DNA from 3 places in the Peribacillus sp. NPDC097675 genome. Region 2 is predicted to be linked to each of the others. Evidence: riboswitches for the same ligand, from Rfam matches in the RefSeq annotation. Region 2 holds a riboswitch; each other region holds the start of a gene.
The links. Region 2 has a riboswitch for cobalamin ahead of ACQKL5_RS19615 (hypothetical protein). Riboswitches for the same ligand answer to the same signal wherever they lie in the genome.
Positions count from the first base shown of each region.

Region 1: another riboswitch for cobalamin. It lies ahead of metE (5-methyltetrahydropteroyltriglutamate--homocysteine S-methyltransferase); the one in region 2 lies ahead of ACQKL5_RS19615 (hypothetical protein).
Region 3: another riboswitch for cobalamin. It lies ahead of ACQKL5_RS16735 (ribonucleoside-diphosphate reductase subunit alpha); the one in region 2 lies ahead of ACQKL5_RS19615 (hypothetical protein).

Region 1 covers NZ_JBNNSK010000014.1:72,143-81,664, forward strand. Annotated here, with positions in the region: gene ACQKL5_RS18720 (glutamate-1-semialdehyde 2,1-aminomutase) at 1-743, opposite strand, end outside; gene chbG (chitin disaccharide deacetylase) at 962-1,708, shown strand; gene ACQKL5_RS18730 (hypothetical protein) at 1,758-2,078, opposite strand; gene ACQKL5_RS18735 (ABC transporter ATP-binding protein) at 2,232-3,239, shown strand; gene ACQKL5_RS18740 (ABC transporter permease) at 3,281-4,072, shown strand; gene ACQKL5_RS18745 (ABC transporter permease) at 4,077-4,862, shown strand; gene ACQKL5_RS18750 (acyl-CoA thioesterase) at 4,904-5,380, opposite strand; gene metE (5-methyltetrahydropteroyltriglutamate--homocysteine S-methyltransferase) at 5,385-7,679, opposite strand; cobalamin riboswitch at 7,820-8,013, opposite strand; gene ACQKL5_RS18760 (ion channel) at 8,302-8,724, shown strand; gene bcp (thioredoxin-dependent thiol peroxidase) at 8,787-9,257, shown strand; gene ACQKL5_RS18770 (aminopeptidase) at 9,269-9,522, shown strand, end outside.
Region 2 covers NZ_JBNNSK010000017.1:7,748-13,812, forward strand. Annotated here, with positions in the region: gene ACQKL5_RS19600 (DUF4129 domain-containing transglutaminase family protein) at 1-1,682, opposite strand, end outside; gene ACQKL5_RS19605 (DUF58 domain-containing protein) at 1,672-2,847, opposite strand; gene ACQKL5_RS19610 (AAA family ATPase) at 2,856-3,812, opposite strand; cobalamin riboswitch at 4,001-4,220, shown strand; gene ACQKL5_RS19615 (hypothetical protein) at 4,379-4,936, shown strand; gene ACQKL5_RS19620 (ABC transporter substrate-binding protein) at 4,933-5,877, shown strand.
Region 3 covers NZ_JBNNSK010000011.1:121,653-131,174, reverse strand. Annotated here, with positions in the region: gene ACQKL5_RS16755 (MFS transporter) at 1-1,188, shown strand, start outside; gene ACQKL5_RS16750 (SulP family inorganic anion transporter) at 2,453-3,904, shown strand; gene ACQKL5_RS16745 (hypothetical protein) at 3,988-4,134, shown strand; gene ACQKL5_RS16740 (manganese-dependent inorganic pyrophosphatase) at 4,205-5,137, opposite strand; cobalamin riboswitch at 5,431-5,612, shown strand; gene ACQKL5_RS16735 (ribonucleoside-diphosphate reductase subunit alpha) at 5,749-8,037, shown strand; gene ACQKL5_RS16730 (ribonucleotide-diphosphate reductase subunit beta) at 8,078-9,130, shown strand; gene ACQKL5_RS16725 (flavodoxin domain-containing protein) at 9,102-9,522, shown strand, end outside.

The DNA of each region.
Region 1 (9,522 bases), on a different contig from region 2:
AAGCGGAATGCTGTAATGACCTCATCAAAAATGACAAGAGCTCCAGCTTCGTGTGATAACGAAATCACATCTTCTAAGAATCCAGGGTGCGGTTCGACGATACCAAAGTTGCCGACGATCGGTTCGACCAGGACACCGGCAATTTCGTTGCCCCATTTTTTCAGCGCTTCTTTAAATGGCTCGATATCATTGAAAGGAACCGTGATGACTTCCTGTGCGATGCTTTTTGGGACACCGGCGGAATCGGGTGTTCCAAGTGTGGATGGACCAGAACCTGCAGCAACCAATACAAGGTCGGAGTGACCGTGATAACAGCCGGCAAACTTGATGATTTTATCACGACCTGTGTAAGCGCGGGCTACACGGATGGTGGACATGACAGATTCCGTACCAGAATTGGTGAAACGGACTTTATCTAGGCCCGGCATCGCTTCTTTTAACATTTTGGCAAAGGTGACTTCATGCTTCGTCGGCGTACCGTATAACACACCTGTTTCCGCAGCCTTTGTGATGGCCTTTGTGATATGAGGGTGGGCGTGACCCGTGATGATCGGGCCGTATGCCGCTAGATAATCGATATACTTGTTGCCATCAACATCCCAGAAATAAGCTCCCTTAGCATGATCCATGGCCACCGGCGAACCGCCGCCCACAGCTTTATAAGAACGTGAAGGACTATTAACCCCACCAACAATATGCTCCAAAGCCTCTTTATGTATAATTTCCGAATTAGTAAAATCCAATCTAAAAACCTCCTAAAAATACAAACATAATCCCTTCTAATCATAGCACTTTTTAAGTCGAAAATCCCTGGGAAATGGGGTCTGACCCCCAAATCAATCAGCCCGACCCCTTATATATCAAGCTTCTATTCAATTTATTTTGTTTGGGAAATAGGGTCTGACCCCCGTGGTCTGGTATATTCATAGTAGTAGGTAAGGATTATGGAAGGGGGATAAGAATGACAAAGTTGATTATGAATGCGGATGATTTCGGGTATTGTAAGGGAATTAATCTGGGAATCATTGAATGTTTTCAGAATGGTGTCGTGACTTCAGCCACCTTGATGGCCAATATGCCAGGAACTGAACATGCTGCAGCTCTAGCTAAGGAAAATCAAGACCTAGGGGTGGGGGTTCATTTGGTTTTGACCTGTGGCCGACCGGTGCGTAGTGATGTTCCTTCATTGGTGAGGGAGGACGGTGAATTTCATCGAATCGGGGATATGCCCAAGTGTGCTGATCCCATGGATATAGAGAAAGAATTGAACAGTCAGATGGAGCGGTTCCTATCTCTAGGACTGGCACCGACACATATAGACAGTCATCACCATGTTCACGGCCTGGAAAAAGTTTTTCCCGTTGTTGAAAAGATAGCGAAAAAGTATGGCGTGCCAGTTAGGAAATTAGAGGATTCGCATCACGAGATTCCTGATATAAAATCGACTGATAGATTAATAACGGATTTCTTCGGATCCAACTTGATGGCAGGTGACTTAATTGACATCCTAGATTCAAGTCTTGCTTTCGAGACAGTCGAAATCATGTGCCATCCGGGTTATATAGACGAAGCAATCCTAACCGGAAGCTCATATGCTCTGCCGCGCGTAAAGGAAATGTCCATCCTCACAGACCCGGAAATCCAAAAAGCCATAGAAGCACGCAACATCCAATTAGTCTCTTATAAAGAGCTGGGAAATAGGGTCTGACCCCCATCCAAAAAGCTGTAACCCCTGCCGTTGCAGCTTTTTGGATGCATTATTCTGTTTGGGAAATGGGGTCTGACCCCAAAATTCCTTTTATGAAGGTCAGGATGTCAAGGATGGTGTCAGGGTTTTCGATGTTGAAGGTTTGGCGTTTGATTTCGCCTTGAGTTTGATAGTAGGTCAGGTGTCCATTTCCTTTTTCTTCATTAATATGTAAATGAAAGCTTAAAGGAGTGTCTTCAATCGATCCGGAGGAATCCCGTTGGACAATTTGGCATAATAATTGATCGTATTCGTCTTCATACAAGAAATCATAACGAAGTTCCAATGCGATTTTCTCTATTTGCGTGAGTAATAACTTTTTTATATTCATAGCATACTTGTCTCCTTTATATAGGTATCGCACACAACATCGAAATTCGGCCTAACAATAGCCTACTAAAATCCAAGCATTTTTATTGTTTAAAAAGCTTAGGTTGGCTAAACTATTTGATTAGGACAAGAAATTATGGAGGAAAATAACAAAATGAGCCATGCAATCCAGGTTAAACATTTGCGGAAGGAATTCAAGTCGGCATCAAGTCGATCCGGGTTAAAAGGGGCTTTCCGCGACTTACTTACAAGAAATTATAAAGTAGTGCCTGCTGTTAACGATATCAATTTTACTGTAAAAAAGGGTGAGATGGTAGCGTATATCGGAGAAAATGGGGCAGGCAAGTCGACAACGATCAAAATGCTGACGGGCATTTTGGAACCGACATCCGGCGATATCGTGGTCAATGGCATGAATCCGCATAAAGAACGGGAAAAATTCACGCAGACCATCGGGGTCGTCTTTGGGCAACGTTCACAACTGTGGTGGGATATCGCCGTACAGGAATCCTTCCGGTTGCTGAAAAAAGTGTATAAAGTGTCTGATGAACAATATAACGATCATATGGAACATGTAATCAAAACGTTAGATATCGGGCCCTTGCTCGATAAGCCGGTGCGTAAGCTTTCCCTAGGCCAGCGGATGAGGTGTGAATTAGCCGCGGCATTGATTCACAATCCACCGCTGCTTTTCCTGGATGAGCCAACGATCGGTCTTGATGTGTTAGTGAAATTGAAAATCCGTGAGTTCCTAAAGGAAATCAATGAAAAATATAACACGACCATCCTCCTGACCACACACGACCTAGGGGATATTGAAGCCTTGTGCGAGCGCGTGATCATGCTTGATGAAGGGCAAATCATCTATGATGGGGAGTTGCAAAGCCTGAAAGACAACTGGGCAGAGGATAAGCAAGTTCATTTCCAATTCATTGAGCCAGTCGAATTGCATGAAATTCAATCCCTAGCACTGCCATTCAACGTGGACTGGGAGTACGACGAAAAAAATCACACATACATAGCCGTTTTGAAAGAGGAAAACGATCATATTTCTCAGCTTGTCGCCGCTGTCGTATCACGTTTCAAAATCAAGGACGTCAAAATCCACGAAACGTCCATTGAAGAAATTGTTCGTAATATTTATGAAGAAGGCACGGTCTGACTCTTTCAGAAAAAGTGTGTCTACCAAGAAGGGAGAGGACCATGGGAAAGTATCTTGCAATGATTCGCATGCGTTTTTTGATGATGCTTGCGTATCGAACCGATTATTATACCGGTATTTTAATTTATAGCATCAACATCGGTGCTTATTATTTCTTATGGAATGCGATATACGGAGAGAAGAGTTCAATAGAAGGGCTATCAGGCATGCAGATGACAACCTATGTTGCGGTTGCCTGGATGGCGCGCGCCTTCTATTTCAACAATATTGACCGTGAGATTGCCACAGAAATCAAGGATGGCAAGGTCGCGATAGAGATGATACGGCCTTATAACTATTTAGGCATGAAAACGATGCAAGGACTTGGTGAGGGGATTTTCCGTTTCTTTTTCTTCTCCATTCCCGGCATGTTGCTCGTCGCCATTATTTTTCCTATCCATTTGCCCAATGAACCAGCGACATGGGGGCTTTTCGGTATTTCCCTGTTATTCAGCTTTATCATCAATACACAAATTAACTTATTAACGGGAATCACTACATTCTTCTTATATAACAATGCTGGGCTGATACGGGCAAAACGAGTCATTGTCGATTTGTTTTCGGGGTTACTGTTGCCCATTTCTTTCTATCCAATCTGGGCACAAGATATCATGAAATTCCTGCCATTCCAAGGAATCAGCTATGTGCCAAGCATGATTTTCACGAATGGATACGGCGCGGGAGAAATCGGCATGGCTCTTTTACAGCAATTGATCTGGGTCATCATTCTCGTCATCCCCATCCAGGTTTTATGGATAGTCGCAAAAAAACAGCTGATTATTCAAGGAGGTTGATGGGATGTTTTATGTATCGATGTTTTTTCAATATGTGAGTCAGTATATGAAAACAAGACTGCAATACCGTGCTGATTTCTTCATCGAAATTCTTTCTGACTTGTTGAACCAAGTCGTGAATCTGGTCTTCATCCTAGTGGTCTTCGGGCACACGGAATTCCTGAGTGGATGGAGCCGGGATGAAATCATTTTCATTTACGGTTTTTTCTTGATTCCGTTTGCGCTCTTTTCATCCTTTTTTAACATCTGGGATTTCAACGAACGCTATATTGTCAAAGGGGAAATGGACCGGATTTTGACCAGGCCCATTCACAGCCTTTTTCAAGTCATCCTAGAACGGATAGAGCTTGAATCTTTATTTGGAGTAGTGACCGGATTGATCATCATCTTCTATTCCGGCACTTCGTTAAACTTGGAGCTTGCTTGGTACGACCCGATTCTCTTTGTGCTGTTTGCAATCGGTGGTGCGTTGGCGTATGCAGCCATTTTCGTAGCGATTGCAAGCATTGGATTCTGGTCGGACGCCAAAACGTCCATCATGCCGATGATGTACAACATCGGGAACTACGGCCGCTACCCGGTTGATATTTATAACAAAGTCATCCGTTTTGTCCTGACATGGGTGTTGCCATTTGCCTTTGTCGGTGTGTATCCAGCTTCCTATTTTCTTAGAAAAGAAGAGTGGTATGCCTATGCATTCGCCACCCCTGTCATAGGAGTCGCCTTTTTCATCATCTCGATCTTCATCTGGAATCAGGGAGTGAAAAGGTATCGCGGAGCAGGAAACTAAAAAATCCCTTCAACAGAAAAACTGTTGAAGGGATTTTTTGCCTATATGCGTTTATTTTTTCTCTCGATATATCTGGCTTGCGCTTGGACGTATTGCCGTTTTTCTTCTTCCGTTTCCGGTCGGACCTGTGGAACTGGTATGGGCTTTCCAACTTCGTCTATAGCAAGCATCGTTAAAAAGGCACGAGCGGTAAGTTGCTTTTCGCCAGTCAATAGGTTCTCCCGTTCCACTTTTACAAAGACCTCCATAGATGTCCGATGGGCGCAGGTAACATAGGCTTCTAAGTTGATCGCATCCCCCGTTTTAATGGGGGCCAGAAAATCAAAGGAGTCGCTAGAGGCGGTCACGACCGGTTTGCGGCAATGGCGCATCGCAGCGATGCAGGCAATTTTATCGACGTAAGCCATCACTTTACCCCCAAAGATGGTATTGTGATGGTTCGTATCGGGTGGGAAAACAAGGTCCGTTAAAAAAGTCCGTGACTGTTGAACGGGAATCGACGTATTATAATTATTCATTTTCCTATTGGACCAATAGTCTATTCCGGACGATTGTTGCAGCTTCGACCATATTTTTCAGAGAAGCGACGGTTTCTGGAACGCCCCTTGTTTTCAACCCACAGTCCGGGTTAATCCAAAATTGATCTTTATCGAGCACCTTGATGCCGCGTTCAATCATATCAACCATTTCTTCCACTGCAGGTACGCGAGGACTATGAATGTCATACACCCCAAGACCGATTCCTTTTTCGTACGTTTTTTCCTCGAAGGCGGAAGCGAGCTCCCCGTGGCTTCGAGATGTTTCGATTGAAATAACATCCGCGTCGAGGGAAGAGATGACATCCATGAAACTGTTGAAATCGCAATAGCACATATGTGTGTGAATTTGCGTCGTATCTTCCACGCTCGAAGTGGAAATCAAGAACGAATGAACCGCCCAGTTTAGATACTCTCCACGGTCGCTTTTTTTCAATGGAAGACCTTCACGCAGAGCAGGCTCATCGACTTGGATCATTTTGATTCCAGCTGATTCCAATGCTTCTACTTCTTGTTTCAAGGCCAGTGCCAATTGATAGCAGATTGTTTCCCGTGAAATATCATCACGTTCAAACGACCAGTTCAATATCGTTACAGGACCGGTCAGCATGCCTTTAACTTTTTTCTCGGTCAATGTTTGGGCATACACACTTTCCTTGACTGTCATTGGCTTAATGAAATGGACATCGCCATAGATTACGGGCGGCTTTACACAGCGGGAGCCATAAGACTGAACCCAGCCTTTTTCAAGGAAGACGAATCCACCGAGCTTATGTCCGAAGAACTCGACCATATCCATCCGTTCGAACTCCCCGTGTACAAGGACATCCAAGCCGATTTCTTCCTGGATATCAATCCATCTGCTGATCTCCTCGTTCACGAATGTTTCATACTGCTCAGTGGTCCATTCACCGCGCTTGAATTTCCCGCGGGCCTGTTTGACTTCGGCTGTCTGCGGAAAGCTTCCAATTGTCGTCGTTGGAAGGAAAGGCAGGTTGAAAAATTCCTGTTGCTTTTGATAGCGTTGTTTAAAAGGCAGCGTACGGCCATGTGTTTGTAGCTTTGCCTGTTCGACATCTGTATGCACGTCTTTATGGTTTCGGGCATTAGAATTCTTCAGCTTTTCGAGGGCGACTTTATTGGCTGCCACCTTTTCTGCGATTGCCTGAAGACCTTGATTATTCCCTTTGACTAATAGGGTGATTTCTTCAAGTTTTTCATCTGCAAAGGCAAGTGCTTCTTTCACTTCGCTTTCCAGGGAGGTCTCATTTCGAACCGTCACGGGAACGTGGAGCAGGGAGCAGGATGGTTGAAGCCAGATAAGGTTTTCGGCAACATGTTTCTTAATGGATTCAATCAATTCGATTTTTTTCGTTAAATCTGCGAGCCAAATGTTTTTTCCATCAATTACACCGGCTCCGAGTACTTTATCTGCCGGAAAACCAATTGTTTGAAGGTTGCTGAGGTTTTTTCCTTTGTCATGGACAAAATCAAGGCCGATCCCCTGAACTGGCAAATCGATGACTTCTTGATAATGCTCTACAGCGTCAAAGTATGTTTGCAGCATGATATTAAGGTCGGGTGCAGCTTCATTCAATTTTTCATACAGGTAGGTAACAGTTTTCATCTCATCCAAAGAAAGGGAAGAGACAAGGGATGGCTCATCGATTTGTATCCACTGTACGCCTTCTTGTTCTAGCTCCTGCAATATTTGCGTATATAAGGGCAAAAGACTGAGAATGATGGCCGGAAGATCTTTTTGATCATAGCCTTTGGACAATGAAATGAACGTGTAGGGCCCAATTAAAACGGGTTTCGTTTCAATTCCTAGCTTTTCCTTGGCTTCTTGGTAAGCGGAAAGCGGTTTGTTTTCTGTTAAATTGAGCTGGGACTGTTTAAGCTCTGGAACGATATAGTGATAATTCGTATTAAACCACTTCGTCATTTCGGAGGCGACTTCATCCTTGTTTCCACGAGCCATTGAATAATAAACGGAAAGAGGAACATCGCCGCCTTTATAAGCCGAATAGCGTTTTGGCACCAGGCCGAACATGACAGACATATCGAGCATTTGGTCATATAACGTAAAGTCATTGACGGGAATGATATCGATGCCTTGATTTCTTTGTTTCTGCAAATTGCCTAAACGGACCGCTTCCAATTGATCCGTAAACTCCTTCTCATCTAAATTTCCAGCCCAGTAGGCTTCCAAAGTACGTTTCCATTCGCGATCCTCACCGATTCGAGGGTATCCTATATTGCTACTTTTCAAACCAACCATCTCCTTTGATTAAAATGAACAACAAAAAAGCACCCCTAACCGTCAAAAGAGAAAGTCAGAAATGCTTAAAATAAAGAGGCAGGTAAATACCCCTTATCATTATAAGGACCCTAACACTTCCCTATCTCCCGTAGGTTAAATCAGTGTTGTCGAAATAGGCAGGTCTCCTGGCTCAAGGAATCAAACTTAGCGGCTATAGCCTTCCCAATCATAAAGATCAGTGGCATCAAACATAGCCCTAACATTCCCATTACAGTGGCGGGACCGCGCCGGAATTACACCGGACTTCCCTTTTCATCCTAAAAAATTAGGAACCTATCTCCACATATGAAATTCATAAAAACCTCGTCCATAAAAAAACAGATAACAGAATTCTGATAATATAAAATATTATAAAAATTTAACCCATCTTAGCACACCCCAATTGTATGGGTCAACAAGGAAAAAAGTCGGGAAATGGGGTCTGACCCCCACTGTATATCGTCGAAACCCCTGATACATCTGTGTTTCCCATGTTCTCAAGTGTTTGGGAAATAGGGTCTGACCCCTAAACCGAGCATATATTGACTGCTTTAAGAGTATGTATAAGGGGAGTGGGTGGTTTTGAAATGAGGCGTAGGGGATGACCTTTTATATTTTGATTGCGGGGATTATCTTTTGCATGGTGATGAGCATTCGGACCTTATTTCTTTCTGAGTCGGAGGCGAAGAAGTTTTCTCTAGAAGATATGCTCTGGCTCGGCAATTTATATGCGACATTATTAGTTGGTTTTGCACTGATTTATTTATTATACGAGCTTCAGAATCATTCGGTGATTCTTGATATGGGAAATCGTTTGGATGGAACCTTTTCTGAGCAATTGAAGACCTCTTTTTATTTTAGTGCGATGACGATGTTCTCGGTGGGATACGGGGATATCTCGCCTATCGGGATTGGCCGGATGATTGCGACGATTCAGGCATTCATTGGCTACACGCTTCCGGCTGCCTTTGTGATCAGGGCCGTAATCGATTTCGAGCAGAAGGAGAAAAACAAGAAGAAATGAAAGTTGTGTTTCTTTCGATTATTGGGTACGCTTACCATAATGAAAGAAATGGAGGGGTTAGAATGACGCTTAACATTGGAGAAAAAGCACCTGATTTTCAACTACCAGCGAATAATGGAGAACAAGTTTCCCTATCACAATTCAAGGGTAAACACGTTGTATTATATTTTTACCCAAAAGACATGACACCCGGTTGTACAACGGAGGCTTGTGATTTCCGTGACCATAATGAACAATTCGAAGAGCTTGATGCTGTCATCATTGGCATTAGCCCGGACCCAGCAGCACGTCATGAAAAGTTCATTGAAAAACATGGACTGCCGTTCCTTTTGCTAGCGGATGAAAAGCAAGAAGCCGCTGAACTATACGACGTCTGGAAATTGAAAAAAAACTTTGGTAAGGAATATATGGGCATTGAGCGTTCGACTTTCCTGATTGATAAGGAAGGGACAATCGTGAAAGAATGGCGAAAAGTCAAAGTAAAGGGCCACGTTGAAGAAGCATTAGAAACTCTTCGTGACTTAGAAAAATAAGGTACAGGCTGATGAAGGATGAGCGTCTGACCAAGCTTGCGGAACGGCTGATCCATCATTCATTGAGATTGCAGGAGAAGGAGAGGGTCCTGATCCGTGGACCTATAGCAGCCAAAGCTCTATTGAAGGAACTGATTGATGAAGCCTATAGAATGGGTGCTTATCCTTATGCGGAACTCGAAGATGATGAAATCACTAGTCATTTGCTAAGAGGGAATGTTAAGGAACAGCTCGATACCTTATCGGAGTGGAATTATAAGAAATA
Region 2 (6,065 bases):
CCATTAAATCCTTTTGTCGGTTCAAACGGTACCCATCCCAATTCCGAAAAATAAACCTCCACCCATGAATGAGCATTATTATTTGTAACTTTATACGCAGACTCACCCTTATAGATTGATCTTTCCCCTTCAGTATATCCCTTTACCCACCTTGCCGGTATATTGGCAGCTCTTAATAAAATGACCATCGCCGTTGAATAATTATCGCAATACCCAATTTGGGTCTCAAACAAGAATTGGTCCACATAATCCTGATTATCACCTGGGTATGGAATATCTTCTTTAGAATACCTAAACTCAGGGCCGTCAAAATGGTTTTCAATCGCCTTTGCTTTATCGTACCAATTGTTCTCATTCACCGTAAGTTCGTTGGCCAAGTCATAGATACGAGCTGGCAATCCCTCTGGAAGCTGCGTATTGTTTTCCATGAGGGCATCCATCGTTTCATCCTGTTCAGTAACTTTTCTTAATTCAGCCAGATCGTACCTGGGCATTTCATAGACCAGGTCATATTCTTTAGTAATAGGGCTCTTGCTGTTTTGTTTTTCTGTGAGGTACTTATCCGTATTTTTATAATACTTAAACCAATCCACGTTCTCGGCCTCTATCCTTTTCAAGTAACCTGATTGTGGATGAAGAATGTGAGAATAGCTTTCTAGCATATTTACAGTTGTATTCATTTCTTTTGTTTGCAACACTTCAGGAACCTCAAGTTCTTCTATGCCAGTCAAATCCTGCCCATTAGAGAGCATGATATACTCTTCCATAGCATCTACACCCACCCAGCCTTTTCCGGTGTAGATATCTTTGTTTTCCACCTTCCAATAATGTCCGGTCGTTGCCGTATTGTAAAAAACGACCGTGTTATCCGGTTCGATTGACCCTCCAAGAGAAGAATCATCTTCATCGTATCCCACCCGCTTATCTAGGGAATCACTATCATCATCATTTCCTGTCACTTTATCGGAATAAGAAACGATAAACGGTACAGGGTCCGGCCACTTAGGAGAAAACTTCGGTGCAGAAAATCCGACTAGGGCGCTTAATAAGATCATCCCGGATAACATGAAGATCCACTTCTTGAATGGGCCTCCTGAAAAAACAAACCGCTCTTGTATGGACAAGCGTAACATCGCCAACACACCAAGCATCGAAAAACCGATAATGATGATCCTGACAATCGCCGCATCCCCATCATAGGGAGTGAATGTATCAAGAACTGATATAAAAATAACCGTTAGCATATAAAGCAAAAAAATGTTTCGCCTTACTGTCACCCAGTAATGTACCAAATACGTCACAAGCCAAAGAAGCACGAAAAATAAAAGCGTTCGAAAGGGGTTAGAAAGCATCTCCCACTTCCCCGCATAAACATTCGAAAAGTTAGCCGTTAAGTCCAGTAAATCTCCAGTAAGCCATTTGAATGTCATGAAAGGGACGGACGAATAAAAGAACTGGATGGCGATTAATATAAAGGCACTCACGAGGATAAAGCGCACAATCCAATGAATGCGAAAATAGTGTAAAAGTAAGGAAAGGACCACAAACACAACAAAAATCAGGATATCTCCCGTATCAGTAAGCTTCTCTACAGGTCGTAACCATTCGGTAATTAATAGAAGGCCAAATGCATATAAGAGAACTGACATCCACCTTTCCATTTTGGTAGTATCAGCGTTCATTTGCCTTCACCTCAGTTCGTTCATTTAGAAGGTGTCCCTGCTCAAAGAAGCTAAGCTTTATTCCACGCGCTAAAGCTGCCAATCTCGCATTTTTTTCTTCAATCGTGAAATCATCCTGGCTTTTCACGCATAACAACGTCATTTGGTTTCCTCCGAACGCACTCACTCCTTCTAGCTTTTCCATCGTTAAATCGGTGATCACAAATATTAGAGAAGCATTCGAAGGCACGATTCCCTTCTGCAACTTGCCATTCCAAACATTTAGGCTCGTTGCTTTGGCTTTTGTGAGCTGGTAAAAGATTTTCCTTCTCTGTTTACTTCCTCCTCTAGCCGGTATGACCTCCTTCGATCCGGTACTAACCAAACCAACATCCATGCCCTTTTTTATCAAGGTATGTACCAAGGAAGCCGTAAGTATGATAGCTTCCTCGAAAAAGGGAGAAGCGTACTCATCAAGCATGATGAATGTATCACGGCTTTTCTGTTCCTCAAATTCCTTTGTCATGATTTCACTTGTTCTGGCTGTAGCCTTCCAATTTATCCAAGACAATTGATCACCTGGCTGATACTCTCTAATTCCTGATACTACTGAATGTTCCCGCTGCCTTTTTTTCGTAGACCCTACTTGGCCTTGAGTGAATACATTTTCCAAGCTCTTGTAAGGTAACTCCTGATACGTCGGAAAAACGGTAATTTTCAAAGGGGAACGCACTGTCGCTTCCTTTCTATAGAGTCCAAAAAAGTCCCCTATGCTAAAGCGAACCGCATGCAAGAAATGTTCACCCCGTGGCAGGTTATCCAAGGTATATGTCAAATTGAAAGACTGTTTAAATCCTGGAATCAAAAGTGTTCTTTTTGTCAATTCCATCGGTAACTCCTCTTCTACTACCATATACAAAAGAGGTAGTCGGTTTTTACGAGAAAATACCAATGTTATTTCCACAGAATCCCCAGCCTGGAATTCCTGTTTACTTATTCTTCTCTCCACATCAAAAGCTTGCAGCGGGTAAAACATCAGAATCATAGAGTACACAGCAAACGGCAAAAAAGTATAGAAAATGAACCAGCTGATGAATCCACCTTGAAACATCGCAAAACTGAAAGAAAGTAGCAAAAGTAAAACAATGCCGCTAACCCTTCTATTTTTCTTTAATAAGGTAAACATGCTCCCCATTAGGTCACTGCCCTCTTCACTGGCACCTCTGTCGTAGCCACAATTTCATGAATCACCATGTCAGCATTCACCCCTGCATAATTCGCTTCAGGATTAAGAATTAGACGATGGGCAAAGACATATGGAACCAAGTGCTGCACATCATCTGGTAGGACATAATCCCTTCCATTCAAAAGCGCATAGGCTTGGGATGCCTTCATAAGGGCAATTGAGCCACGAGGGCTGACCCCAAGATACACACTTTCATGTTTACGAGAGTGATTGGCGAGCTCGACGATATACTTCTTTATAGTCTCATCCACTATCACGGACTTCGCCTCTACCTGCAAATCTTTCAACTCTTCTAAAGTAATGACGGATTGCAACTCTTCAATCGGTGCGGTATATTGAGCCCGGTGCAGTACCTCAATCTCTTCTGCTACTTCCGGATAACCCATTTTCATTTTTAATAGAAAGCGATCCAACTGCGCCTCTGGAAGAGGGTATGTACCTTCGTAATCTATTGGATTTTGAGTAGCCATGACGAAAAATGGCTGTTCCAATTTCCTTGTCACCCCATCGACCGTCACACTTGCCTCTTCCATCCCCTCAAGCAGGGCGGATTGCGTTTTCGGCGATGTTCGGTTGATTTCATCAGCCAAGATAATATGGCCCATGATTGGTCCCGGCCTGAAAATAAATTCCTGTTCCTTTGGGTTGAAGATCGACACACCCGTTACATCAGACGGCAGCAAGTCGGGTGTGAATTGTATCCGTTTGAAATCTGCACCGATGGACTTAGCAAGGGCCCGGACCATGACGGTCTTACCCACACCTGGCACATCCTCCAACAAGACATGTCCCCCGGAAAGGAGAGCCACAAGACTCAATTCAGCTATATCCCTTTTCCCAATAATGACCTTTTCTATATTTTCTAGAATCATATCCATTTTTTGATTCACCTGTTTATAAACCATCCTCTACCTCCCATGCTTTCATAAATCATTCAAGTTCAACTCTTATATATTCGACATCCTTTTTACAATAACCTCCAATTTAATCCTATAAAGTGAGTTTACTAGATAATTTATCCTATAAGCTATATTCTTTGAAATTTTTTCACTATTTATGCAATTAGGTATGCTAAAATGGTGCTAAGTGAATATGAACCATGCAGAAAATAGGTGCTGACTTGTCAGCTTAATAGGGAATTCGGTGTAAAACCGAAGCTGTTTCCGCAACTGTAAGTGCTAATGAAATAAGGAATATACCACTGTTTGAGGATGAATCCGCACGCACGATACCATTCATTCATATCAAATGGGAAGGTTCTTAGAGTAAAAAGACGCACGAGCCAGGAGACCTGCCTTTTTTTTATCGTATTTTGCTCTTCGGAAGTTAAGAGGATTGTACGGCACTCTTCCATCTTTTTTCTAATTCTAGATACATAGATGTCCGTTTGCCGACCAATACCTTTGGTCGGCTTTTTCTTTTGCCGACGAACTGCAATGCATAGGCCATTCACACTACCAGAAAAGGAGGAATCATTTTGACAAAGAAAGATCTTCGTTTTGTATGTTACCCATTCATGCGCGAAACGGCCTCGACCGTCGATTATGAAATCCGTACCGATTCATTGACGACACAGATGGGACTGGCAGCTTCGTTAACGAAAGAGATTCCTGAAGTTTACAGTGATTTAATGGAACTGTTGCCGATGGCTTATCACTTAAATGGTTCTGTCCGTGGAAAATTAGCCATAGCCGAATCCGATCTAAACCGTCTTAGTGACATTTATGACTTTTATGTAGCTGAAGTAAAAGAAAGCATCGAAACATTCGTGCTTCCGCAAGGCTCAACGGTTTCCTGCATTTTGCACACCTGCCGCAGCGAAGCCAAAAAATCTGTCCGGGCCCTGCATATAGTCAGTACGGAAAAAGAGGTACCGTCTATCCTTTTTGATTATGCTCATTTGCTGGCTAATGTTCTTTTCGTGATGGCTGTCTATGTCAATAAACAGTTGGGCGTTAAAGAGATTCCTTTTATCAGCAAATCATATCCAACCAAACCGATGAAAAGAAAGTGGAGGAATAAATCATGAAAAGAACGTTAAGGTTCAGTTGGATCGCCCTTCTGATGGTGGTCCTTTTCCTTACAGGATGCGCCACAAATGATGAGCAAAAGTCCACAGAAAAAAAAGCTACAACAGAAGAGTTCAAAGCCTATACCGTTACCGATGATAGTGGTAAAGAAATCACCTTTGATAAAATCCCGGAAACCGTCGTTTCCCTTCAACCAAGTAATACAGAGATTTTATATGCCCTAGGTGTAGGCGATAAAGTGATTGGAGCTACGGATTATGATAATTATCCTGAAAAAGCTAAGGAAGTTGAACGTGTTTCCGATTCGATGACGATTAATTCCGAAAAAATCATCGCTTTAAAACCAGATCTCATCATGGCCTATACAATAGGCGATGAAGCAGCATTGAAGCCGCTTGAAGATGCGGGAATCCCTATTTTTATCATAAAATCAGCAGTGAATTTCGATGATGTATATGGAGACATCAATCAAATCGCCGAGGTCATGGGCGTAAAGAAAAAAGGGAATGAATTAGTCCAGACAATTCAAACACAAATCAAAGATGTTGAAGACAAAGTGGCGAGTGTTGATTCTAAAGAGAAAACATATTTTGAAATCAGCCCTTCTCCTGAAATTTATACAGCAGGAGCGGAAACCTTCCAACAAGAGATCTTAGCTTCTGCCGGTATCGAAAATATCTTTGTCGACCAAAAGGGCTGGGCGAAAATAGCTGATGAAGAAGTCATCAAGCGCAACCCAAATACCATTATTACAACCGTTGGCTATGTGGAAAATGCAGTGAATGAAATCAAATCCCGCAAAGGCTGGGGAGATGTCGACGCAGTGAAGAAAAATCAAGTATATCAGCTTAACGAAGACGTCATGTCACGTCCTGGACCGCGCATCGGGGAAGCTGTAGAACTAACCGCCAAGACCGTATATCCGCAATTATTCAAATAAAGGAAACACCAAACCCGCATGAAATTAAACATGCGGGTTTGGTGTTCTAGTTTTTATGCATTTTGTTTATACCCTTTCATTTGATAAAATGAATTATCCCATTTTGACGATTCGAGGTAATGAATATGTATAAAAAATTCTTTATATGGGTCTTTACCATCGCCCTTCTTTTAGGTCTCCTAATCACT
Region 3 (9,522 bases), on a different contig from region 2:
AATCTCATCATCATGTGGTTTGCCAATTTCTTCATTGGTGGTAGCATGACGATGGTTCTTCCCTTCATCTCGTTATACATCGGTACATTTGGCAATTATTCTACACAATATGTCCAGCATTGGTCAGGGTGGACATTCGGAATTACCTTTGTGACCGCCTTTTTGTTTTCTCCTATTTGGGGACGTATCGGAGACCGCTATGGTAGAAAGAAAATCCTGATTGCCTGCGCCTTCGGTATGGGTCTATCGATTTTCTTGATGGGATTTGTAGAAAATGTCCTGCAATTATTCTTATTGAGGATGTTCATGGGCATATTCACTGGATTCATCTCCATGTCACAAGCTTTCATTTCCACACAGACACCGAAAGAGATTGCCGGAAGAGTCTTGGGTACTCTTCAAACGGGGAACATAACCGGCTCCCTTTTTGGACCATTGATTGGTGGCGTACTTGCGGATACTCTTGGCTACTCGACAGCGTTCAAGTTTACCTCCATCACCATTTTCGTCTCTGGACTTCTTGTATTCGCAACCAAGGAATATCAAGTTCAGCGCCAAAAAGGAACAAAAGCCAGTTATACGAGCCGGGAGGTCCTCTCACACATTTTAAGGAACCCCATTCTCGTAAACGTCATGCTCATTTCAACGATCGTCCAAGTGGCTCACTTCAGCATCCAACCCATTCTTTCTTTATATGTCGGGGAACTGCATGGAACCACTAATCTTGCCTTTTACTCAGGCATCGCCTTTTCCGCAGCTGGACTCGGAAACTTATTGATGGCCAGGTACTGGGGCAGGATAGGCGACCACCATGGGCATATAAAGATACTGATGCTACTTCTTTTCCTCACAGCACTCGTATACTTGCCTGGGGCTTTCATCAATCACTTTTGGCAACTTGTTTTTGTACGGTTTGCATTAGGTATAGTCATAGGCGGAATCATTCCTGTTAGAATTGCCTATATCCGCCAAGAAGCTCCCGTATCCATGCAAGGGGAAGTGCTTGGATATAATACCAGTCTCCGCTTTTTAGGCAATATCATCGGCCCGGCAATGGGAGGAATGGTTGCTGGATTCTATGGATTTTCAGCCGTTTTTATAACGACCAGCTTCCTACTGCTTATTGCAGGAATTGTCCTTTATTTGGCTGTACATCGCAACCCAGAGTTGGCCCACCATTCACATTGATTGGAACTTTGATAACAAAAGGCACCCATTAGATGTTACATCTAACGGGTGCCTTTTGTTATCACTCAAACTTACCCAACAGGTGCTTGGGACCCTCTCTTTAGCAATGCTTTACTTCACCAGATTTATTAGAGAGTTATTTTTTTACATAGACACAACTAAATAGTATAATATACCCGGTAATATATACCTATAAAGAGGTGTCAACATGTATCCGACCTTCACGTATTATGCAAAAGTTCACATCATCAAGGATCAGCGTTATTGTGAATGTGGAATAATTCATAATTACCGGGGCATATTCAATAAAAAAGACCTGAAAAAGGTTAAATTTAAATCGGTTTCCGATATTACCTGCAGATTTTGTAGGGAAAAGTTCTTAAACGAACAACCTAAGTCATAGGTATATCTATTCATTTCCTCGTCTTCCTCCTTCTGTTTTTTTAAACATTATCGTGTTTTTTTGTATATTTATAGATTTGATTCTTTTTTATGTTAAGATTATTGAAGGTGAAAGCCACGGACCAGACAAATCCGAGCTTTTGTGATGGTGTGATGGTGGATGGATTTCCAAGATTTATTCTTTTCTTGGTTTTTTTCGCCTAAAATTAGTTTAAAAGAGGGTTAAAATGCTTTTTCCTACTATCAAAACGGATGAAAGACACATCGTAAAAGATAAACATACGTGTGTATGTGGTACGAGGTATAATGTATTTGCTATGTTATCCAGAAGAGATCTTCGAAAGATCATTTTCAAGCATTATAAAGAAGTAACCTGTACAGCATGTAAATCTAGCATTATCCATAAAGAAGAATAAGCAGGACATTTACCACTCCTCTCTCTAATGCTTCTACATATTTATGCAATCAAGCCCACCCCTTTCATAGTATTATTTCATCCATCCCACAGTGTGTACGGAACCGGAAATTTACTTATGACTTGTAAGTTCAACAAAAAAAGACCAGCTCGGGTCTTTTTTTGTTGAAGGTGGCTCTCTTGAATCTTTTTTTATTTGGCCAAACTGATATTAAGCAAGGCGTTTATCCGCAAGTCACCGTTTCTCACTCAATCCTTTACAGGAGACCACCTGTTTTGGTCCGCTGCTAGACATGCTAAAAGAGAAAATAGAAACCAGCTAGATTTCACCCCTTCATTATAAACTTCCATTTAATTATGAATCCATAGATAGAAAAATGAAGTCATGCTATAATCTAGTACGTTACAAAAGCCGACTAAGACTTATATAGAGTAAAAGGAAGTGTCATTTTGAATAGATCTACATTAAAACAAGAATGGTTTGGCAATGTTCGAGGGGATATACTCTCCGGTATCGTCGTTGCCCTGGCCTTAATTCCAGAGGCGATAGCTTTCTCCATTATTGCAGGGGTCGACCCGATGGTGGGATTATATGCTTCCTTCTGCATTGCCATTGTCATCTCCTTTGTTGGAGGGCGACCAGGAATGATATCGGCGGCAACCGGGGCTATGGCACTCGTGATGGTTGACCTTGTAAAGGATCACGGCTTGAACTATTTGCTTGCCGCCACCATTTTAACGGGAATCCTTCAGATTCTACTGGGTGTCTTTAAAATTGGGAAGCTCATGAAATTTATACCTAAGCCTGTTATGACTGGATTTGTGAATGCATTAGCCATTATGATTTTCATGGCCCAGCTTACTCATTTTAAAGGGGAAACGTGGGTCATGTATGTCATGACTGCTGGTTCACTCGCCATCATCTATCTATTCCCACGGATAACCAAGGCCGTTCCTTCCTCACTCGTTGCAATCGTCTTCATGACAATCGTGGCTGTTGCAACTAGCGCTTCAGTAAGAACGGTAGGCGACATGGGGCAATTGAGCGAAGCACTTCCGATGTTCTTGATTCCAGATATTCCTTTGACATTCGAGACATTGGCCATCATTTTCCCCTATTCCATTGCCCTTGCATTTGTCGGGTTGCTTGAATCTTTACTAACGGCGCAAATCGTTGACGAAATGACCGATACCGATAGCAATAAAAACCGGGAAGCCAAAGGACAAGGAATAGCGAATATCGTTGCCGGATTCTTTGGTGGAATGGCCGGGTGTGCAATGATTGGACAATCCGGGATAAACATCAAGTCCGGGGGGAGAGGCCGACTGTCCACTTTCGTTGCCGGTGCCTTTTTGTTAACCTTGATTGTATTATTGAATGATGTCTTAATTAAAATTCCGATGGCTGCGCTTGTTGCCGTCATGATTATGGTCTCCATCGGGACTTTTGACTGGTCCTCCTTAAAAAGGCTTCGGATCACGCCTAAAACCGAGGCAATCGTCATGATCGTGACAGTCCTTGTTGTTCTTTATACACATGACTTATCCAAAGGCGTATTCGCCGGGGTGCTCTTGAGCATGATTTTCTTCTCGGCTAAAATTTCTAAAGTGTCGGTCGAGAAAACAGTGGACCAACAGGCTAGAATTATCACTTATAAAATAAAGGGACAGGTATTCTTTGCATCGGTCCAGGACTTCATATCGAATTTCAATCCGCTGGAGAGTGCAGATTCCATTATCATTGATTTTTCCGATTCTAAGATATGGGATGCTTCTGCTGTAGATGCCGTTGAGAAAGTTATCCTGAAATATAGAGTACAAGGCAAGACGGTTCAGGTACTCGGTCTTAATCAAGAGAGTTCCCAATTGCTAAAGAACCTCGCCTCTTATGGTAAATAAATGGTACATGGCTTCTTCATTGTATAAAATCTTCATGAACCGCCAAACTAGAGTGGAGGATACTCTGGATTGGAGGGAGAACCATGTCAACTGAGCAGGATTATACGGCAGCAGACCTATCACCCGACCTTCTCAATGAATTAAAACTCTTTGAAGGCAAAATGCGTGAGGAATCAAACAAAGAACTGATCGTAATTGCGTATGAAAAAGAGAAAGAATCACTGAATTAAAAAAAGGACTCGAGAGCTACTAACAAAGTGGCTTCGAGTCCTTTTTTATATACCTTGCATGCTGCCTGGCTTATAGCTTAGCGAAGATGTCTGTTAAAACCGGTACGATTTGTTTTTTACGTGACACGACGCCTTCTAAAACGGCAATGTTGTTATTCAATGTAACGTTATAGGCTTTTTCCACTGCAACTGCTGATGTTCCTAAAGCCAAGGCAACAGAATCATTCGTTAAGATATCCGTTACGACAAATAAGAATAGATCCAATTCTTTCGCAGCAATGACAGCATGAATCGCTGCTTCGATTTCTGTTTGCTTTGCAAGTACTTCATTCGGATCAACAGCGTTTACTTGAGCAATCTCAACTTTTGCCGTTCCCATAACAAATTCTTTTGCATCAAGAGTGATAAGCTGACCAATCGTTTTATCACTCAAGTCAGCTCCAGCTTTTAGCATGTCCAAGCCATATGTTTCAGCGTTGATGCCGGCAATTTCTGCTAATTCCATAGCCGCTGCGACATCTTGCTCTGTGCATGTAGGAGATTTGAATAGTAAAGAATCAGAAATGATGGCTGAAAGCATAAGACCTGCAATGGCCTTAGGTACTTCAATCCCATTTTCTTTATAAATCTTATTTAAAATAGTAGCCGTGCAGCCAACTGGTTCTGCGCGGTAATATAAAGGATCACTTGTTTCGAAATTAGCGATACGGTGATGGTCGATGACTTCCAATACACGGACTTGATCAATGTCTTCCGCACTTTGTTGGCGTTCGTTATGATCGACCAAAATGACGCCATCCGCTTCACCTGCCACCTTTTCAACAAGGCGTGGTGCTTCAAATTTGAATTGGTCCAACGCATATTGTGTTTCACCATTCACTTCACCAAGACGTACTGGTTCAGCATTGATGCCCAACTGCTTTTTCAGATCAGCATAAGCGATGGCTGAACAGATAGTGTCGGTATCCGGATTTTTATGTCCAAAAACTAATATTTTTTCCACGATTTTTGCTCCTTTTTCTTAAATGATTTTCAGGGTTCTTCTTCTTTTCAATAAGCAGAATCCCTAGTTTTGCTATGTAATTTATTTTAACACAAAACAGCTGACATTCCTCGATGGATTTTTCTATTGCTGACTATATTCTTTGGTTATGCCCCTTCCCTTTATCCCACTTGTCAATAGATATGGTTTCGTTTTCCACAAATATATCTCTTGAATTATCGGCATAGATGGCTTACGATAATATAAGCATAAATACTAGATATTGACTTATTCAACAACTTAACTAACTATATATAGAATTAATGGAACCAAGGTGCCAGAGATGGCTGAAAAGGGAATTCGGTGTAATCCCGAAACTGTCCCCGCAACTGTAAATGTGACGAAATGAGAAAACCACTGTATAGCTCTCTATACGGGAAGGACTCAAAGTAGGATGATCATGAGTCAGGAGACCTGCCTGGTTTTTTCATGTTTCTTATTCTTCGGGGATTGAGATGGTGAAACGATAGTGTAACGGCTATTTTTTCATGGCTCTTTTATCCTATCGTTTGATCCGCTCAATTTATTGGGCGGATTTTTTATTTATGTACGTTTTAAGAGGAGGATCATTTATGACTCAAACATATAACTCGACTATAGAAAATGAAACAAAATCAATCCAGCTCGCGATGCTATCCAAGGATTTCGAAAACCGGCTTGATATGGACAAATTCAAAAAGCGTTTCACTAAATGGAGCGATCGAAAAAGTGATGCTTCGGAAGAACAAACATCCAAAAAACTAATTCAGCTTGCACTTGAGAGTGTCGATATCGATGCTCCTGATTGGACATTCGTCGCTGCTAGAGAACTATTGAACACCATGTATCGTGATGCCCAAACAAACCGGGGCTATGAAGGCAGAAGCTATGGACCCTTCTATGAATTGATTCAAGAACTTTCGCAACAGCATGAAGGTCAGCGTTATCCCGTTTATAAATTGGAGCTTCTCGACTCTTACACTAAAGCAGAGATCGAAGAATTGGGTTCGGTCATCAATCCGGAAAACGATAAACTATTTTCATATATCGGAATCTATCTATTGAATGACCGCTACTTGGCCCGTCCCAAAAGAGACAAGGTCTATGAACTTCCTCAGGAGCGCTTCATGATCATAGCTATGGAAATCATGAGGCTGGAAAAATCAGAACACCGCCTGCAGCTTGTAAAAGAAGCATACTGGGCCATGTCCAATCTATATATGACGGTTGCAACCCCTACCCTCTCAAATGCCGGGAAGACCCATGGGCAATTGAGCTCATGCTTCATCGACGCAATCGAGGATTCCATCGACGGCATTTATCAATCAAACCATGATGCCGCAAAAGTATCCAAATTCGGTGGCGGCGTCGGTCTGTATGTCGGGAAAATCCGCTCGCTCGGTTCTGATATCCGTGGTTTTTCTGGCAACAGTTCAGGTACGACTCCTTGGATACGTCTCTTTAACCAAACAGCCGTCAGCGTCGACCAATTGGGGCAACGTAAAGGTGCCATTGCCATCTATCTCGACGCATGGCATAAAGACATCATGAGTTTCTTGGACTTAAAGACACAAAACGGAGATGACCGCCTAAAGGCACATGATATTTTCACAGGTGTCTGTATCCCTGATTTGTTCATGGAAGCCGTACGCGACCGAAAAGAATGGTACCTTTTCGACCCTCATACCGTGAAGCAAACCCTTGGGTTTTCACTCGAAGATTTTTACGATGAGAAAAAAGGGGAAGGAAGTTTCAGAGACCATTACTCCCTCGCTATAGAGGCTGCGGAGAACGGCACACTTCCAGGCTATAGTTTCGAGAAAATCAAGGCGATGGACATTATGAAGGCCATCATGATTTCACAATTAGAAGAAGGCGTACCCTATATGTTCTACCGTGACGAGGTGAACAGGAAGAATCCCAATAAACATAAAGGCATGATCTATTGTTCGAACCTTTGCACCGAGATTGCCCAAAATTTAAGCCCTTCAACGATCACCGACGAATATGAAACAGAAGATGGCGATGTCGTCGTGGTTCGCAAGAGCGGTGATTTCGTTGTCTGTAACCTTTCTTCCATCAACCTGCCCCGTGCAGTGAACAGCGATGTATTGGACAGATTGATTCCAATTCAAATCCGCATGCTCGATAACGTCATTGACGTGAATACCTTACCCGTCAAGCAGGCTTCCATTACGAACAAGCGCTACCGGTCAATTGGCTTAGGTACATTCGGGTGGCATCACTTACTGGCGACACAAAATATCTACTGGGAGTCTGATGAAGCCGTTCAGTATGCCGATGCCCTATATGAGAAAATCGCATATCTAACCATTAAAGCCTCCAATGAATTGGCCAAGGAAAAAGGGGCCTATCCATACTTCGAAGGGTCGGATTGGCATACGGGAGAGTATTTCAACCTTCGTGACTATACGGATTCAAAATGGTTGGAATTAAAAGAAGAAGTGCAGCAGTATGGCACGAGAAACGGCTATTTAATGGCGATAGCCCCAAACTCATCGACGGCCAAAATCGGTCATTCCACCGATGGAATCGATCCGTTATATGAAATTGAGTTTTACGAAGAGAAGAAAAACTTCAAATTCAAAGTAACCGCACCTGGATTGACGCCTAAAACGTATGAATACTATAAAAAAACGCGCTTCCATTTGGACCAAAAGGAAAGCATCAGGCAAAATGCAGCCCGCCAGCGTCATATCGACCAGGCCATTAGCTTCAACTTATATGTACAAAACACAATCAAAGCCAAGGTGTTATTGGATATCCACCTGACAGCTTGGGAAAGCGGGTTGAAGTCGACATATTATCTTCGTTCCACTTCATCCGAATACGATAACGCGTGCGAGAGCTGCTCTAGTTAACTAGTTTCATCGGAATTATTTTTTGAAGGAGATTTTATAGATGACAAACCATATCAAGAAAATCAGGATGCTCGAACCAACCCATCCTACAAAAGCAACGGGCGTATTCAAAGGAGAAGCTTCAGGCTTCCTCCTTTGGAATGACATTCAATATGAGAAATTCTATGACACATACACACAGCTCATCAATAATTTTTGGAAGCCATCGAGCGTGAACATGATTCAGGATAAAAAGCAGTGGGGGGAATTGGACGAGGACATTCAGGACGCTTTCCTCGATATCCTCACGATGATTGCCGGGATGGACAGCCTTCAAACACCGACATTAGTGGAAATCCTCCGCTACATCAAAGATCCGGCAGCAAAGGCGATCCTCGCCAACATGGCCCAGCAGGAATCGATTCATAATGAGTCCTATTCTTATATCCTCGCTTCTTTGATTCCTGTCGGCCAGCAAAAACAGCTTTTTGACCGCATTAAAAAGCACCCGGAAGTGATCAAGCGGAATCAACCGATTGTGGATGCCTATCAAACATTTGTGGATGACCCTAGCCCTCAGCATTTATTCGAGGCCCTCATCCATTCCACGAACCTTGAAGGGATTTATTTTTACCTGGCTTTTGCCTTCTATTACAACTTAGGCCGGCAAAACCTGATGACCGGTTCGGCAACGATGATTTCCTATATTCATCGCGATGAAATGGTTCACTTCGATTTCATTGGCATGCTTATCCAAATCTTGATGTATGAATACCCGGAGCTGAATAATGAAGACAACACGAAATTCATCTATACGACGATTGAAAAAGCCGTTGAACTTGAAAAGGAATGGTCCGAATATATGCTTGAAGATATCCAAACGAAAGCAGATCTCGACTTGGAAGAATTCAACGAGTATATCGAATATATCGCCAACAAACGACTACGCATGCTTGGACTTGATAACTTGTATCAAGAATATAGCGAAAACCCAATGCCCTGGATCAAAACGTTCGACGATGAATCCATCGGGCTAACGAAAACCGACTTCTTCGAGCAAAAATCGAGAACCTATAGCCAAGTAAATGCTAGCAATGGGTTCGATGAGCTATAAAACGGCCATCGTCCATCATTCGGCAGGCGGCAATACAAAGGCGCTCGCTGAAGTTATTGCTTCCCTATTGCCTAATGCAAAGCTATTTCGGGTTATTGAATTTGATACCCAGACAGTGCATGAGTATGATTCGTTGATTGTCGGTACCTATACATGGGGAAATGGCGAGCTTCCTGCCAGAATGTCCGCCTTCTATGCGGAGCTAGAACAAATGCCAATCTCACACCTGAAGACTGGTGTCTTCGGAACGGGTGAAACCAATTATAATCATTTTTGCGGAGCCGTCGACCAATTTCGTGACATGCTCTTTGCCAATAGCCAATTGGTCGCTACTTTGAAGATTGAACAATTGTATCAAGAGACGGACCTTCACCGGATAAAAAAGTTCGCTT